DNA from 4 places in the Virgibacillus halodenitrificans genome. Region 2 is predicted to be linked to each of the others. Evidence: riboswitches for the same ligand, from Rfam matches in the RefSeq annotation. Region 2 holds a riboswitch; each other region holds the start of a gene.
The links. A riboswitch is a leader RNA that binds a small molecule or an ion and turns the genes downstream of it on or off. The one in region 2 is predicted to bind S-adenosylmethionine.

Region 1 (3,676 bases), 370 kb from region 2:
ACACAAAATCATTTAATCTCACATAAAAGAGGGTTTGTATGAATACGAATCAAGTAAGAAACAGTATTATTTATGCTATAGGTGCTTATATCATTTGGGGATTTTTGCCGATATATTGGAAACAGGTAGAATCGGTCCCAGCAGGCGAAATTCTGGCACACCGAATTATCTGGTCTTTTGTTTTTATGCTAATTATTTTACTTATTACCGGAAAGTGGCCTGCATTTATAAAAGAATGTAAATCATTTACCAAAAGCAAGAAGAAAGTCATATTTATTTCTTTAGCAGCCATTGTTATTAGCTTAAATTGGCTAACATATATATGGGCGGTTAACAGCAACCATGTCATCCAGGCAAGCTTAGGATATTATATTAATCCTCTTGTCAGCATTCTTTTGGGAATAATTTTTTTAAAGGAAAATATGACACGGAGACAAATCTTTTCTTTTATTCTTGCATCTTTGGGAGTGATCTATCTTACTATCAGCTACGGGGTATTTCCATGGGTCTCACTCGCATTAGCATTTAGTTTTGGTGTGTATGGTTTATTAAAAAAAGTGGTTGATGTGGGGGCAATGACCGGCCTGACAATTGAAACATTTGTTGTTACTCCTTTTGCCTTACTCTATTTATTTTTATTGCCTGAAACTACTTTTAAATGGGTGGAGGTAGGAACAGCAACAAACCTGCTTCTAATGGGCGCTGGTATAATGACTGCAATTCCTTTGCTCCTATTTGCTGCTGGTGCCAAGCATATTCCATTGGGGATGATCGGCTTTTTACAATACTTTGCCCCTACTATTATGCTATTACTTGGTGTATTTCTTTATGAAGAGACGTTCACGTCAGCTCACCTTATTGCTTTCTCATTAATATGGATAGCACTTATCAATTATATGGGAGCAGCATATCGGCCTAATAAAACCAGAAAAAATAGAAAATTATTAAATTAATGGTTGACAGAAGAAAAGAAAGGACCTATACTATTCATAATTTAGAAAATTTAATCTCTTATCCAGAGTGGCGGAGGGAATAGGCCCTGTGAAGCCCGGCAACCTGAAAGCAATAATTCTTGCTTTGAAGGTGCTACATCCTACAGATCAAAACAGATCTGGAAGATAAGAGGAGGACCGGTTAAATTAAACGCCCTCTTCTTAGGAAGAGGGCGTTTTGATTATCTCCTCTTCCTCCAGATAACAAATTAAACCTAGGAGGAATTTATTATGGCTCAATTTCATTTTCAAAATCCGGAAACAGTATTACTACACGGAGGGCAATCAGCTGACCCGACCACAGGTTCACGCGCTGTGCCTATCTATCAAACTACTTCCTATGTATTTCGTGACACAGAGCATGCACAGAATTTATTTGGTTTAGCTGAACCAGGCAATATATATTCTCGTATTGGGAATCCAACTGTCGATACATTTGAACAGCGGGTTGCAGAACTAGAAGATGGTGTCGCAGCGGTGGCCACTTCTTCCGGTATGGCAGCCATAACTTTCGCTATATTAAATATTGCCAGTGCTGGTGATGAAATTATTGCTGATAGTAATTTATATGGAGGAACATATAATTTATTTGCTAACACACTGCCACGCTATGGTATTCAAGTGAATTTTGTTGACGGTACAGACCATAAAGCAATTGAAGCAGCGATAACAGATAAGACAAAAGCAATTTATGGAGAAATCATCACAAACCCTAGTTTAAATGTATTTGATGTAGAAAATATAGCAAATATTGCCCATAAGCATGAGATTCCTCTAATTATTGATAATACATTCGCTCCATATATTACGAAGCCACTTAGCTGGGGAGCAGATATTGTGGTTCACTCTGCTACAAAATGGATCGGTGGACATGGAACAGCTATTGGGGGAGTTGTTGTAGATGGCGGCAAGTTCAATTGGGATAATGGAAAATTCCCTGGTTTCACAGAACCAGACGAAAGTTATAATGGCTTACGATTTATAGATGTAGGGGCTCCTGCTTTTGCGATTAAGCTACGCGTACAGCTATTACGCGATATCGGAGCTTGTCTCAGCCCACAAAATGCATTTCTTTTACTGCAAGGATTGGAAACATTGCACTTACGTATTGAAAGACATACTCAGAATGCAATAGAAGTAGCTAATTACTTGGAAAATCACCAAGCTGTAGAGTGGGTAAACTATCCTGGCTTAGCCGACCACCCTTCTCACCAACTTGCCAAAAAATATTTTAGGAATGGGTATGGTTCTGTTATTACCTTTGGCATTAAAGGAGGACGTGAGGCTGGCAGGAAACTAATTGATTCGATTGAATTATGGTCCCATGTAGCAAACGTAGGTGATGCTAAATCATTAATTATTCATCCTGCTTCAACCACACATCAACAATTGGGAGAAGAAGATTTAGTAAAGAGTGGTGTCTCTGAAGAATTAATCCGCCTATCAATAGGGCTTGAATCATCGAATGATATTCTTTTTACACTTGATCAAGCCATTGCAAAAGCTACAGATGAACCTGTAACAATTACATTTAAAGAAGATGATGCTGTGAAGTGGCTTGTTTCCTCTCCTTTTGACCGAAGTAATGGAGGAATACGTAAAAAAGTTATTACAGTGGCAGGTGCAGAAAAACAAGAAACGAAGGAAAAAGTGGCTAAACTGCAATCACTTGGATTTGAAGTCAGCTCGTTATCCACGAATGAGGAAAAAATAGACGCAGTTTGGATTCCAGGCAAAGAGAACACTAAAACTAGTATAGAAGAGTTAATAAATAAACAAGTAGCTATTCTTTTTGTGGAGCAACCTTCTCTACATGAAAACCTAGTTAAGAATGCTGCAGCTGCCGGGATTACCGTAATTACGGAAACCGACCCTTATAATGAAGCTATCCGTACTAGGAGTGGAGGGTCATTGAATATTCCGGTAGAAGTTTAAGCTGACACGCTCTGCTAATAAACTTATAGATTAGATGTTTATAAATCAGCAAATGGGGAAAAATTGTATTAACCCTTCCCTGTTAAAGATCGCCTTTTATATGAAGGCGATTTTTTCTTTTATAATGTATAATAATATACATACATATACAGTTATAAAGTAACGAATGGATATAATACAAGCTATTTCAGTCATATAAATATAGTACAACAACATTAGGTGTGGTAGGAATGAATAAGAAAATTATTGCTTTAATAACAGGCGTGGTCATGCTAATAGGAATTGCAGTTATTATAATAAACATGAATCAACCTGAGCCCGATTTTAAAAATGTACGGATTACAGATGAAGATGAGGAAACAATTACTCAGCAACCTGCAAATGACGAAGAAGAAAATATGCAGGAGGAAGACTCCGAAAATTCAGCTCCATTAAAAGAAATAGTAGTAAAGGCTGTTAAACAAACTGTTGACTTCTTCTCTACGAAAGAAACCCAAATCTTAGCAATTGGAGATTCTTTAACACAGGGTGTCGGAGATAGCACAGAGCAAGGTGGTTATGTTGGTATATTAGACCGTTCCATCAACCAGCAAGAAGAATTAGTTGATTTCGCTAATCTCGGTATTCGAGGCAACCGATCTGATCAGCTGTTGAAGCGCCTGGAGAAACCCGAAGTGGTAGACGCAATTAATGAAGCAGACATCATTTTAATTACTATTGGTGCAAATGATATTATGAAAGTTGTAAAA
Region 2 (3,676 bases):
CACCGTGGAGAGGATTTAACGGAGCTTGATAAGTTTGAAGAGCTTGATACGAAGCGTAGAGAGCTAATCTCCGAAACAGAAAAACTAAAGGCCAAGCGGAATGAAGCTACCAAACAAATTTCTATATTAAAAAAAGAGAAGAAAGATGCAGAGCCTGCCATTAAAGAAATGCGTAAGGTTGGGGATGAGATTTCTGAACTTGATAAACAGCTGAAAGAAATTGAGGAACAATTGCAACATATGATGCTATCTATTCCAAACATCCCCCATGAAAGTGTGCCGGTTGGAGAAGACGAAGAGGACAATATTGAAGTGCGTAATTGGGGTGTAGTGAAGGATTTTGACTTTGATGCACAAGCACATTGGGATATTGCGACAAACTTGGATATACTTGATTTTGAAAGAGCAGGAAAGGTAACTGGAAGCCGTTTCGTATTTTACAAAGGACTAGGCGCCAGATTGGAACGTGCATTATTAAATTTTATGATGGATTTGCATGCAGATGAGCACGGCTATGAAGAAATGCTTCCACCGCAAATTGTGAATCGTACAAGCATGACAGGCACAGGCCAGCTTCCAAAGTTTGAAGAAGATGCATTTAAACTGGAGGAATGGGATTATTTCATGGTACCAACTGCAGAGGTACCGGTAACCAACTTCCATCGTGATGAGATTTTTAAACCAGAAGATCTACCTAAGAAATATGTAGCTTTCAGCAGCTGTTTCCGTTCTGAAGCGGGATCTGCAGGACGCGATACACGTGGATTAATCCGTCAGCATCAGTTCAATAAAGTGGAACTCGTTCACTTTGCAAAACCGGAGGATTCTTATGAAACCTTGGAGACACTTACTGGAAATGCGGAGAAAGTGTTACAGCTATTAAACCTTCCTTATCGCGTGATGAGTATGTGTACAGGTGACCTTGGATTTACAGCCGCTAAAAAATACGATATTGAAGTATGGATTCCGAGCCAGAATACGTACAGAGAGATTTCTTCTTGCTCTAACTTTGAAGATTTCCAGGCCAGACGCGCAGGTATTCGTTTTCGAAGAGACGCAAATGGTAAGCCAGAATATGTTCATACATTGAATGGTTCTGGTCTGGCAATTGGCCGCACAGTTGCAGCGATCTTAGAAAATTACCAGCAGGAAGACGGTTCTGTTATTGTACCTACCGCTTTACGTGCTTATATGGGTGGAAAAGAAATAATTAAATAAAAAAATGTTTGACAAATTTTAAAATTGATAGTAAAGTCAATATCATACTAAATTAAATAATAAAAAAACTTCTTATTCAGAGAGGTGGAGGGAATTGGCCCTTTGATGCCTCGGCAGCGGACTTTTATAGTACTGTGCCAAATCCAACAAGCAACAGCTTGGTAAATAAGAAGAGTTTTGGTTCGTTATATACAAATCTCTTCTTATTTCATAAGGAGGGATTTTTGTTTTTTTAGAGTAATGTGATGGATGCCCGATGTGTGGTACGCATAGTAAAAAATTAAATAGTTATACTTCTTATCCAGAGAGGTGGAGGGACTGGCCCTTTGATACCTCGGCAACGGACTGATTAAGTACCGTGCCAATTCCAGCAGGCGTATGCCTGAAAGATAAGAAGAGCATGTTCCTAAATGCCTCTTCTTATCTTTCTAAGAAGAGGCATTTTTATATTTTTAGAAGGAGGAAAAAAATGATTACATTTGAACATGTGACAAAAATTTACGATGGTACAGCACAGGAAATTAAGGCATTAGATGATGTCAATTTACATATTGAAAAGGGAGAAATTTACGGAGTTATTGGTTTTAGTGGTGCTGGAAAGAGCTCGCTGATCCGTTGTGTAAACTTATTGGAACGCCCAACTTCAGGAAAGGTAACTGTGAACGGCCAGGACTTACTTTCACTTTCGCCTAAAGAGCTGAGGGAAGCAAAACGGAATATTGGGATGATCTTTCAACATTTTAATCTATTAAACTCCAAAACTGTTTTTACCAATGTAGCAATGCCGTTACTTTTATCCAATACACCGAAAGAAGAGGTTAAAAAACGGGTTAGTGAATTATTAGAGTTTGTCGGTTTAGAAGACAAAGCAGAAAGTTATCCAGATCAGCTATCTGGTGGGCAGAAGCAAAGAGTGGGAATTGCAAGAGCCTTAGCAACTCAGCCTTCCGTGCTGTTATGTGATGAAGCTACTTCAGCACTTGATCCGGAAACGACGAATTCGATATTAAAGCTTTTAAAGAAAATTAATCAGGAATATAACATTACCATTTTAATTATTACCCATGAAATGGGCGTTATTCGAGAGATTTGTGACAAAGTAGCTGTACTTGATGGAGGGAAAGTAGTTGAAGCGGGATCCGTCTTTGAGGTATTTTCACAGCCAAAAACCGAAGTAGCTCACAATTTTGTAAGCTCGGTTATGCATGATGATATTCCAGAATCCGTATATCAGCTTATTCGAGCACAGGATGAGTCCCATCAAATCTATCGGATCGTATTCGTTGGTGAAGCTACCGGAGCTCCACTACTATCACAAATAGCAAAGCAATATGATGTAGAGGTAAATGTATTATTCGGTAGTATTACAGAATTACAAGGGACTCCGTTTGGAAATTTAATTGTTAAGTTTGCGGGAGAGGAAAAGGAAATCCAGCGAGTGATTATGCATATTCATCAACAAAAAGTAACTGTAAAGGAAGTGTTGGGTAATGTTAGTTGATTGGCAACAAATCATAGAAGCATTATGGGAAACGGTAGCAATGGTGAGTTTTTCTTTACTTTTCTCTGTCGTTATTGGTTTACCTCTTGGCATTTTACTTGTTATTACTCGAAAAGGCCATCTATGGGAAAATAAGCAATTATTTAATCTATTAAACGCAGTCGTAAATATTTTTAGATCCATCCCTTTCATTATTCTGATGGTAGCTGTTATCCCATTTACCCGTTTAGTTGTAGGCACTTCCATAGGTACTGCTGCTGCAATTGTCCCGATGGTGCTTTATGCAGGGCCATATATAGCCAGGTTAATTGAAAATTCATTGTTGGAGGTTGACCCAGGAGTAATGGAAGCAGCACAGGCAATGGGCGCCACACCTAGACAGATAATCACACGCTTTCTCATTCCGGAAGCCTTAAGCTCGCTATTACTGGGAATCACCATTGCAACCATCGGCCTTGTAGGTGCATCGGCCATGGCTGGAGCTGTTGGTGGTGGCGGTCTCGGAGATTTGGCAATAACGTTTGGTTATCAGCGATTTGATACAACAGTCATGCTGATTACGGTTGGTATTCTTGTCGTTATGGTTCAAGGATTACAGTCATCAGGAAACATTTTATCAAAAAGAATAAGAAGAAGATAAACATAAAAGGAGAGAACAAACATGAAGAAATTTGGTCTATTTTTATTACTTTCATTCGTAACCCTTGTTATTAGTGCTTGCTCAAGCGGCGAGGCTGCTACAAAAGTAAAGGTAGGTATTAGTGGTTCAGATACAACTATTTGGGATTATGTTGCTGAAAAAGCCAAGGAGGAGGGGATAGATGTTGAAATTGTTCGATTCTCTGATTATGTGCAACCAAACATGGCACTAGCTGAAGGAGAAATTGATGCAAATGCTTTCCAGACCGTTTCCTATTTTGATGCATTTATTAAAGAGCATGAATTGGATTTAACACC
Region 3 (3,676 bases), 720 kb from region 2:
ACGGAGTATAATAGACTTGATATCCCTTCCGATATGGAGTCCTCCGAGCTTCCTCCCTGGAAGAATGTCTGATCACCTATAATGACCGCGATAATTAGTGCCATTAAGGAAATAATAATTCCATCAACAAAATTTGCTAAAAACCGTATCCAAAATCCTGCTGGTTTATAATTGTCCATGTTGTGCCTCCTTACATTTTTCATTTACTTTTCTATACGATAAGAGAAGAAAAAGTTTCCATTTTTCTTCCACTTCAGATTTATGGAATTTCAAGAATATCAGAGGTAGTGATAATCCCTGCTAGTTTTTCTCCCTGCGATCCATTTCTAGTTATTAACAAAGCTTCAAGCCGTTTTCCCTTTGATGCATATTCCTTGTAGAGTTCAACTGCTGCATAGATGGAGGTTGAAGCTGAAATAAATAGCACATTATCTTTTTCTTCGAATGGGAGCACATCCTTCAATAAAATATCGTTGAAAGAGAAACTACCCTCTCCATTATTTTCTGCAAGCCAATTTGTAATTCCTTTCTGTGTAAGTAAACCCATAAACGTTTGATTAGCGTAGACAGGAAATTTGGTATGCCCTTTCTCATGAATGGTGTGTAACATATCTGCTAAAGAATCCTGTTCATCAAAATAATGTACTTTCTTGTTGAATAAGGGAATAACTTTTTTAGGATGTGCAAGCTCTTCTTGGATTGTTTCAATTTTATCAACGATCGAATCATGTGGTTCTGCTATTGCATGTGTAAGCTCCACTTTATTATGTACAATTGCGTTTCGCAGTTCAGCAAATTCCAATAGGTCCTCGCTGTAACGTTTTACCAAAGAATTGGAATTCCTCAGTATTTTAACCATTTTAGAAAATCCTAAATCTTTTTTGTTAATCATCATGGACCTTAACTCTTTTTCAATTCGGTTAAATGCTGTTAAAAATTTCTCTGAGTTTTTGAACATTCGATAATCTCCTGCTTATTAATTTAGTATTCCTAGTATTATTTTAAACTATTATGCGGATGCATGAAAGAAACTAATATATATACTAGGATTCTGTTAATTAAATATCGTTTAGTGAAAGATATGAATTTTCAATTATCCACTTGACAATCCATTCTTGCTCCTGTATGTTATTACTTAATATCAAATTGAATAGTTAGAATTCTTATCCAGAGAGGTGGAGGGACTGGCCCTTTGAAGCCTCGGCAACAGACTTAGCAAAGTACTGTGCCAATTCCAGAAGCATATTACATGCTTGAAGATAAGAGGAGAAACAATATTTTGGTGACAACAGCCTCTTCTTATTTTTAGAAGGGGCTTTTTCTGTTCACACAATAAAAAGAGGAGGAAACAAAATGAAAAGAAGTTTAGAACAACGTCTACAAGATGGGACAGTCATTGCTGGTGAAGGTTACTTATTTGAACTGGAAAGAAGAGGGTATTTACAGGCTGGCTCTTTTGTTCCGGAAGTCGCATTGGATCATCCAGAAGCTTTAAAACAAGCTTACCGCGACTATATGAATGCAGGTTCTGACATTGTCTTGGCATTTACATACAATGCCCACCGAGAAAAGATGCGAATTATCGGTAAGGAAGATTTACTGGAACCATTAAACAGAAATGCAATCCGTCTTGCTAAAGAAGTAGCCAAGGAGCATCCAATCGAAGAAGCGCTGGTAGCAGGAAATATCTCCAATACAAACTTATTTGACCCGAATGACCTTGAATCAAAAGAAAAAGTTATGGAAATTTTTGCAGAGATGGTCCAATGGTGTAAAGAAGAAGGTGTAGATTTCGTTAATGGGGAAACTTTCTACTATTATGAAGAAGCTCTGATTGCTTTAGAGGAAATTAAAAAGCAAGGCTTGCCTGCTGTTATTACATTCGGTTTAATGGGCGAAAACATTCTCCGTGATGGGTATACCGTAGAAGAAGCATGTCGACTCCTTTCCGAAAAAGGAGCATTGGTTGTGGGAATGAACTGTTTCCGTGGGCCACACACTATGCAACCATATATAGTTGATATCAGAAAAAATGTAGATGGCTATGTTGGAGCATTGCCAATTCCATACCGTACTTCAGAAGAACATCCAACCTTTTTTAATTTGCCAGATGGGGGCTGTAGCTGTCATTTGCCTTTAGAGACCACATTCCCAACAGCTTTAGATCCACTTTATCATAACCGTTATGAGTTGGCGGAATGGGCGAAGGAAGCTAACGATCTGGGTGTTAATTATATTGGCTTATGTTGTGGTGCATCTCCGGCAATGCTTCGAGCTGTTGCAGAAGCAGTCGGTGTTGAAACCATTAACTCCAAATATTCACCTGATATGGAAAAGCACTTTTTGTTTGGCAAAGATAAAACATTAAAGCAGCATAATTTAAGTTATCGTTTAAAAGCATAATAAACTTTCAATTAAAGAGGTGATTGTAATGACAAATGAGTTAGTACACCAAGAAAAAAACGAATTATTGCAAGCAATTGATTTATTGAAACAAAAGCAATGGATAGACTTAACTCACACTTTCGGACCGAATTCCCCTCATTTCGCTGCGTTTGATGGTGCGGAATTTAAAACATTATTTGATCACAGCGACGGATTTTTTGCTCAACAATTTAGCTTTGCAGGTCAGTATGGAACACATATAGATGCTCCAATCCACTTCGTACCTAATTCGCGTTATGTTGATGAATTGGATTTAAAGGAACTTGTCCTACCATTAATCGTAATTAATAAATCAAAAGAAGCCCAACTAGATCCTGATTTCACTTTATGTGTTCAAGATATTCTCGACTTTGAAGCGGAGCATGGGGAAATAGAATCCGATGTATTTGTAGCTTTACGAACAGATTGGAGTAAACGTTGGCCAGATCAACTAGCTTTTGACAATAAAGGAGAAGATGGTGATAACCGCACACCTGGATGGGGACTAGATGCTCTAAAATTTTTATTTACGGAAAGAAAGATAAAAGCCATTGGACATGAGACATTCGATACTGATTCTGCTATCGATTATAAAAAACGAGGAAAACTGGCTGGTGAATATTACGTACTTGATCAAGACACGTTCCAAGTAGAATTATTAACAAATCTCTATCAACTCCCTCCCACTGGGGCAGCAATTTTAAATTTTGTACCGAAAGTAGAAGGAGCTTCTGGATTCCCAGTACGATCTTTTGCGATTCTACCTTAGAAATAGGTTACAAAAAAGACAAATGAAGAAAGAAGGATTAGATGATGACTGTTACATTGACGAAAGCACCATTTAAAGCCGACCATGTTGGAAGTTTATTGCGGCCAGATACATTGCACAAAGCAAGAAATGAGTTCAAAGAAAGTACTATTACCGCTAGTCAGCTCCGAGAAATAGAAACAGCTGAAATTAAAAGAATAGTAGATAAACAGATTGAAATAGGTCTTGAAGTAGTAACGGATGGAGAATTCAGACGTTCCTGGTGGCACTTGGATTTCTTGGAGCATTTAGATGGAATAGAAGGATTTGTACCGGAGTCAGGCTACCATTTTCAGGGGGAAGAAACAGAACGATACAATATACGAAATACAGGCAAAATAGCTTTCAACCCAGATCATCCGTTTATTCAGGATTTTATTGAATTTAACAACATTGTAGACGGGCGTGCGACAGCAAAACAGACCATTCCAAGTCCAAACCAAC
Region 4 (3,676 bases), 1.2 Mb from region 2:
AGAAAATGCCGACTAATGGCGCAGGTAGTACTTCCATTAAATAAAGCGGAATCGCAATGAGACCTGTTTGTGCATTAGGAACAACCACTGCCGCTGCAACTCCAAACAGAATGCCACAAATAATAAAGGGAACCGCTAAGACGCCAGCAATCATTAATCCTTTTTGACCCTCTTCAGGCTCTTTGCATGAGAGCGCCATTTGAAAGGCTGCCTGAGCCAGAATGACATTTACCAGAAAGGTACCAAACCAAGCGACAATCACCTGTAAACCAACACTATCAAACGCAAACATTGACGGAGACTCTACCATTAGCGTTTTTAATCCTTCGATTCCCGGGTTGATAAAAAAAGCCACAATACCAACAATAAACATGAGAAAAAATAACACGCCATTCATTGTTTGCGTAAAAGCAATGGACCACATCCCTCCTCCCTGTAGATATACAAACAACAGGATGGCAGTAAATGCTACAGACCATGTCAGCGAGATGCCTGTGAATACGTGCATAGCTGACGCGAAAGCAATCGCTGTCGCCACAGACCACATCGGAAAGGCAAAAGCAGTAATAGCACCTGCCATTCCTCTCGCTGCCCTGCCATATTTATCACCGATTAGTCCGGAAATCGTAATTAGCATTTTTTTACGGAAGGATCGAATTATTAATAAAGCAATAATAACGATTTGGACAATTTCAGCCACCCCATACCATATTGCTGAAACGCCATTTAAATAGGATAACTCCAAAATAGAAATATACGTAGATCCGGAAAATAACCCTGTAATACAAAATGCCACAATCCACTTATTGAAAGTTCTCCCACCAACAAAGTAGCTATCTTGTCGGTTTACTCGCCTTTTTGCTAACTGACCTGCAATTATTAGTACAAAGGTATATCCAACTGCAAAGATAATCATCCAATATCCATATGATGACATATAAACTACCCCTCTTTTTAAAAATTTTATAAATCAGATCGAATTACTTTGTTTAACGTTTAAAAAGCCTCCAAACTTTTTTAATTTAAAATAGAAAAACCCTCTTCCAAAATAAGAAGAGGGCTGTACGATCATAGCATCCTCTTCTTATCTCTCAGACAAATACTTGTCTGTTGGATTTGGCACAGTACTCTACAGAGCCTGTTGCCGAGGTTTCGCAGGGCCAATCCCTCCACCTCTCTTGATAAGAAGTTGCATTTAATTTATTAAATTATTTATCAATTTACATTATTCCAACACAAAAGTCAATACATTTTTACAGTATTGGGAGAAAAGGATTAATAACAACAAAAATCAAAAATAATGCCACGGTGATATGTACACATCCTAAAACTTTTTCTTTATAGCATAAATAGTGAATCCCAAACAGAAAAAACATGACAGATAAAAATGAAAAAATCACATTGATTGGGATAGAAATTGCATCATAAAGAAATAATAAAAAGTGAAAATCAGCATGAAGAGAGCGATTCCTGTATTTAACTTACTTAGTGTACTTCTACTCATAAGATCCGTTCATCTTTTCCATCAATAAGCCTAAAATGAAGGGCGAAAGATGAACCTTCCGAGATATGGTTTTGCACTCCAGTAATATCAATAATTTCTTTTAGATGTATTGCTCTTTTCTCGTTTGCTTCCAATGCTAACATGTGTGGGCCTGCCTCATTTATTAGCGACTCCATGCGCGTTTCATCAATGAAGGAATCGATCAGTTGAACTTCGAAGGTCACTGGTTCATTTCTCCGGTTTTGAAGCGTAAAATGACATTCGCCCTCTAACTGGGATTCATTTATTGAATTAAAATCACATTCCCCCTCATCTTCCTTTGAAACAGCAAAGATACCTTCTGCAAGTGTCTCTTGATATACTTTGATAAGTATTGGTGGCAAAAAACTGTATAAGAATATCACAATAATCAGTGATCGAAGACGGAATTTTCTTAAACCGAACATCAGCAATACCATTGCGACAACAAATAAAAATGAACCAATGACACCAGCTTTTATATAACCATCATGGTCCATAATGGGAATGGACATAAAAATAGTAGTAGCATGTAGCAAGGGATCATCAGGAAATGGAAAGAATAACCACATACAAATAATAAACAGAATAATAGCGCCAATAACTGTAAACTTGCTTCTTATCACAAAATTCCCTCCTCTCACCCACTCTATATATTTTTTAGAAATAAATGTACGCTTCTTTAATGCTTAGGAGTTCAACACGAGCTTTTTCAGCTTTTGTTTTGGTATTTACCTACGTTCTATTTCTACTTTCAGTTAGCTTGGTTGCTTATGCCTTGGACTACTTCAATCACACAGCCGCCCTTGGTATCGCTTCCCTCAAGTCTTACTGAATACAACCGGGTACTTGCAGTAAACGTTAGTTCACCATTTCCATCTGCTTCAAAGCGCTTTTTATCCACTACACCTTTAAAGCTCCTCCATTCAAGTTCCAACGCGCCCTCTTCTACAGTGACGTCTAATTTCAGTGTATAGCTGACGCCTTTCTTTAATTTAAAATAATAATACTCTATGCCGGTAAATTTTTTGTAACGGACTGTTAGTGTATGTTGCAACTTTTTATATGTATAATTTATTATCTTTGTACTCATAAACCGCAATATACCTTTTTTATATAAGATTATTCCAATCCCAATAATTAAAAGTATACTTATAGCTTCCTTCATGTTCATTTCGCTCCTACTTTTCCGTATTCTGGGGCACTGCCAAAAATTTGCAGAGACGCTTTTTTACTTGCTACTAGCTCCTATTTCTATAATTCTTTTATATACCACGTGTCCATCGTGCCATGCTCTGAGCCTTCTATCGGTTCGGTAAGTTCGCGGAAACCGAATTTACTATACAGGCGATTTGCAATTTCAAGTACATGAGAAGTTTCGAGATAACAATATGCATAATGCTTCTTAGCAAAATCCAATGCTACGCGCATTAATTCCTTGGAAAGCCCTTTTCCTTGGTGTACCGGGCTAATATATAGCTTTTGCAGCTCACCAACCGTCGAATCACCTACAAAAGGGCCAATTCCCACTCCACCAATCACTTCATCTTCTTCCGTTACAGCAACCCAATAGTTAGCATTCGATTTATCCTTGTAAAATGCGGATAATTTGCCTAATTGAGGATCAAAATACGCTGTTCCAGGGATATCTAACCCCACTTGCTCCAACGACCGTTTTATAATTTGCTCCATTTTTTTATTGTCTTGATCTTTTATCTCGCGAATCTTCAACTTCCGGTGCACCTCTTTCTTTTTAAGAAATACTAAATAGTCGGCTCTTACCTTTTCTCAAGGCTCTTAACCAAACGAATCAGCCAATATAAGCCAATCCATGGCAGGATAAATGTTGTAGCCCATTCAATTACTGCTGGAATAATAGCAGTGTTAATGCCTAATAATTCAAGAACCAACACCAATAAAATAACCGCAATAGTATAAATAAGAATATTTCTGTATAATTTTTTCAAATTATCTTCCTTTCTATTTTCAAGGAGTTTCTTTTAATTACTGTCACGCAACTCCTTCAATAATTGAATTATTTGTTTGTTTTGTTCACTATGTAGTTCACTGTTCTCTTTAATTTCATTGATTTGTTTTAAGAAAAATATGATTGCTAAAGGTATCCCGATGTAAATAAACAAAAATGAAAACAGG

Region 1: another riboswitch for S-adenosylmethionine. It lies ahead of BME96_RS17365 (O-acetylhomoserine aminocarboxypropyltransferase/cysteine synthase family protein); the one in region 2 lies ahead of BME96_RS00080 (methionine ABC transporter ATP-binding protein).
Region 3: another riboswitch for S-adenosylmethionine. It lies ahead of BME96_RS03850 (homocysteine S-methyltransferase family protein); the one in region 2 lies ahead of BME96_RS00080 (methionine ABC transporter ATP-binding protein).
Region 4: another riboswitch for S-adenosylmethionine. It lies ahead of BME96_RS06400 (sodium:solute symporter family protein); the one in region 2 lies ahead of BME96_RS00080 (methionine ABC transporter ATP-binding protein).

What each region holds. Positions count from the first base shown of each region.
Region 1 is NZ_CP017962.1:3,513,358-3,517,033, forward strand. It holds gene rarD (EamA family transporter RarD) at 39-953, shown strand; SAM riboswitch class I at 1,009-1,125, shown strand; gene BME96_RS17365 (O-acetylhomoserine aminocarboxypropyltransferase/cysteine synthase family protein) at 1,224-2,927, shown strand; gene BME96_RS17370 (SGNH/GDSL hydrolase family protein) at 3,158-3,676, shown strand, end outside.
Region 2 is NZ_CP017962.1:18,129-21,804, forward strand. It holds gene serS (serine--tRNA ligase) at 1-1,218, shown strand, start outside; SAM riboswitch class I at 1,288-1,390, shown strand; SAM riboswitch class I at 1,513-1,614, shown strand; gene BME96_RS00080 (methionine ABC transporter ATP-binding protein) at 1,688-2,719, shown strand; gene BME96_RS00085 (methionine ABC transporter permease) at 2,709-3,359, shown strand; gene BME96_RS00090 (MetQ/NlpA family ABC transporter substrate-binding protein) at 3,381-3,676, shown strand, end outside.
Region 3 is NZ_CP017962.1:741,861-745,536, reverse strand. It holds gene BME96_RS03860 (RDD family protein) at 1-179, opposite strand, end outside; gene BME96_RS03855 (CBS domain-containing protein) at 260-958, opposite strand; SAM riboswitch class I at 1,161-1,266, shown strand; gene BME96_RS03850 (homocysteine S-methyltransferase family protein) at 1,354-2,403, shown strand; gene BME96_RS03845 (cyclase family protein) at 2,432-3,193, shown strand; gene BME96_RS03840 (5-methyltetrahydropteroyltriglutamate--homocysteine S-methyltransferase) at 3,238-3,676, shown strand, end outside.
Region 4 is NZ_CP017962.1:1,214,162-1,217,837, reverse strand. It holds gene BME96_RS06400 (sodium:solute symporter family protein) at 1-937, opposite strand, end outside; SAM riboswitch class I at 1,082-1,188, opposite strand; gene BME96_RS06395 (hypothetical protein) at 1,501-2,148, opposite strand; gene BME96_RS06390 (hypothetical protein) at 2,277-2,690, opposite strand; gene BME96_RS06385 (GNAT family N-acetyltransferase) at 2,777-3,253, opposite strand; gene BME96_RS06380 (hypothetical protein) at 3,301-3,489, opposite strand; gene BME96_RS19555 (hypothetical protein) at 3,523-3,676, opposite strand, start outside.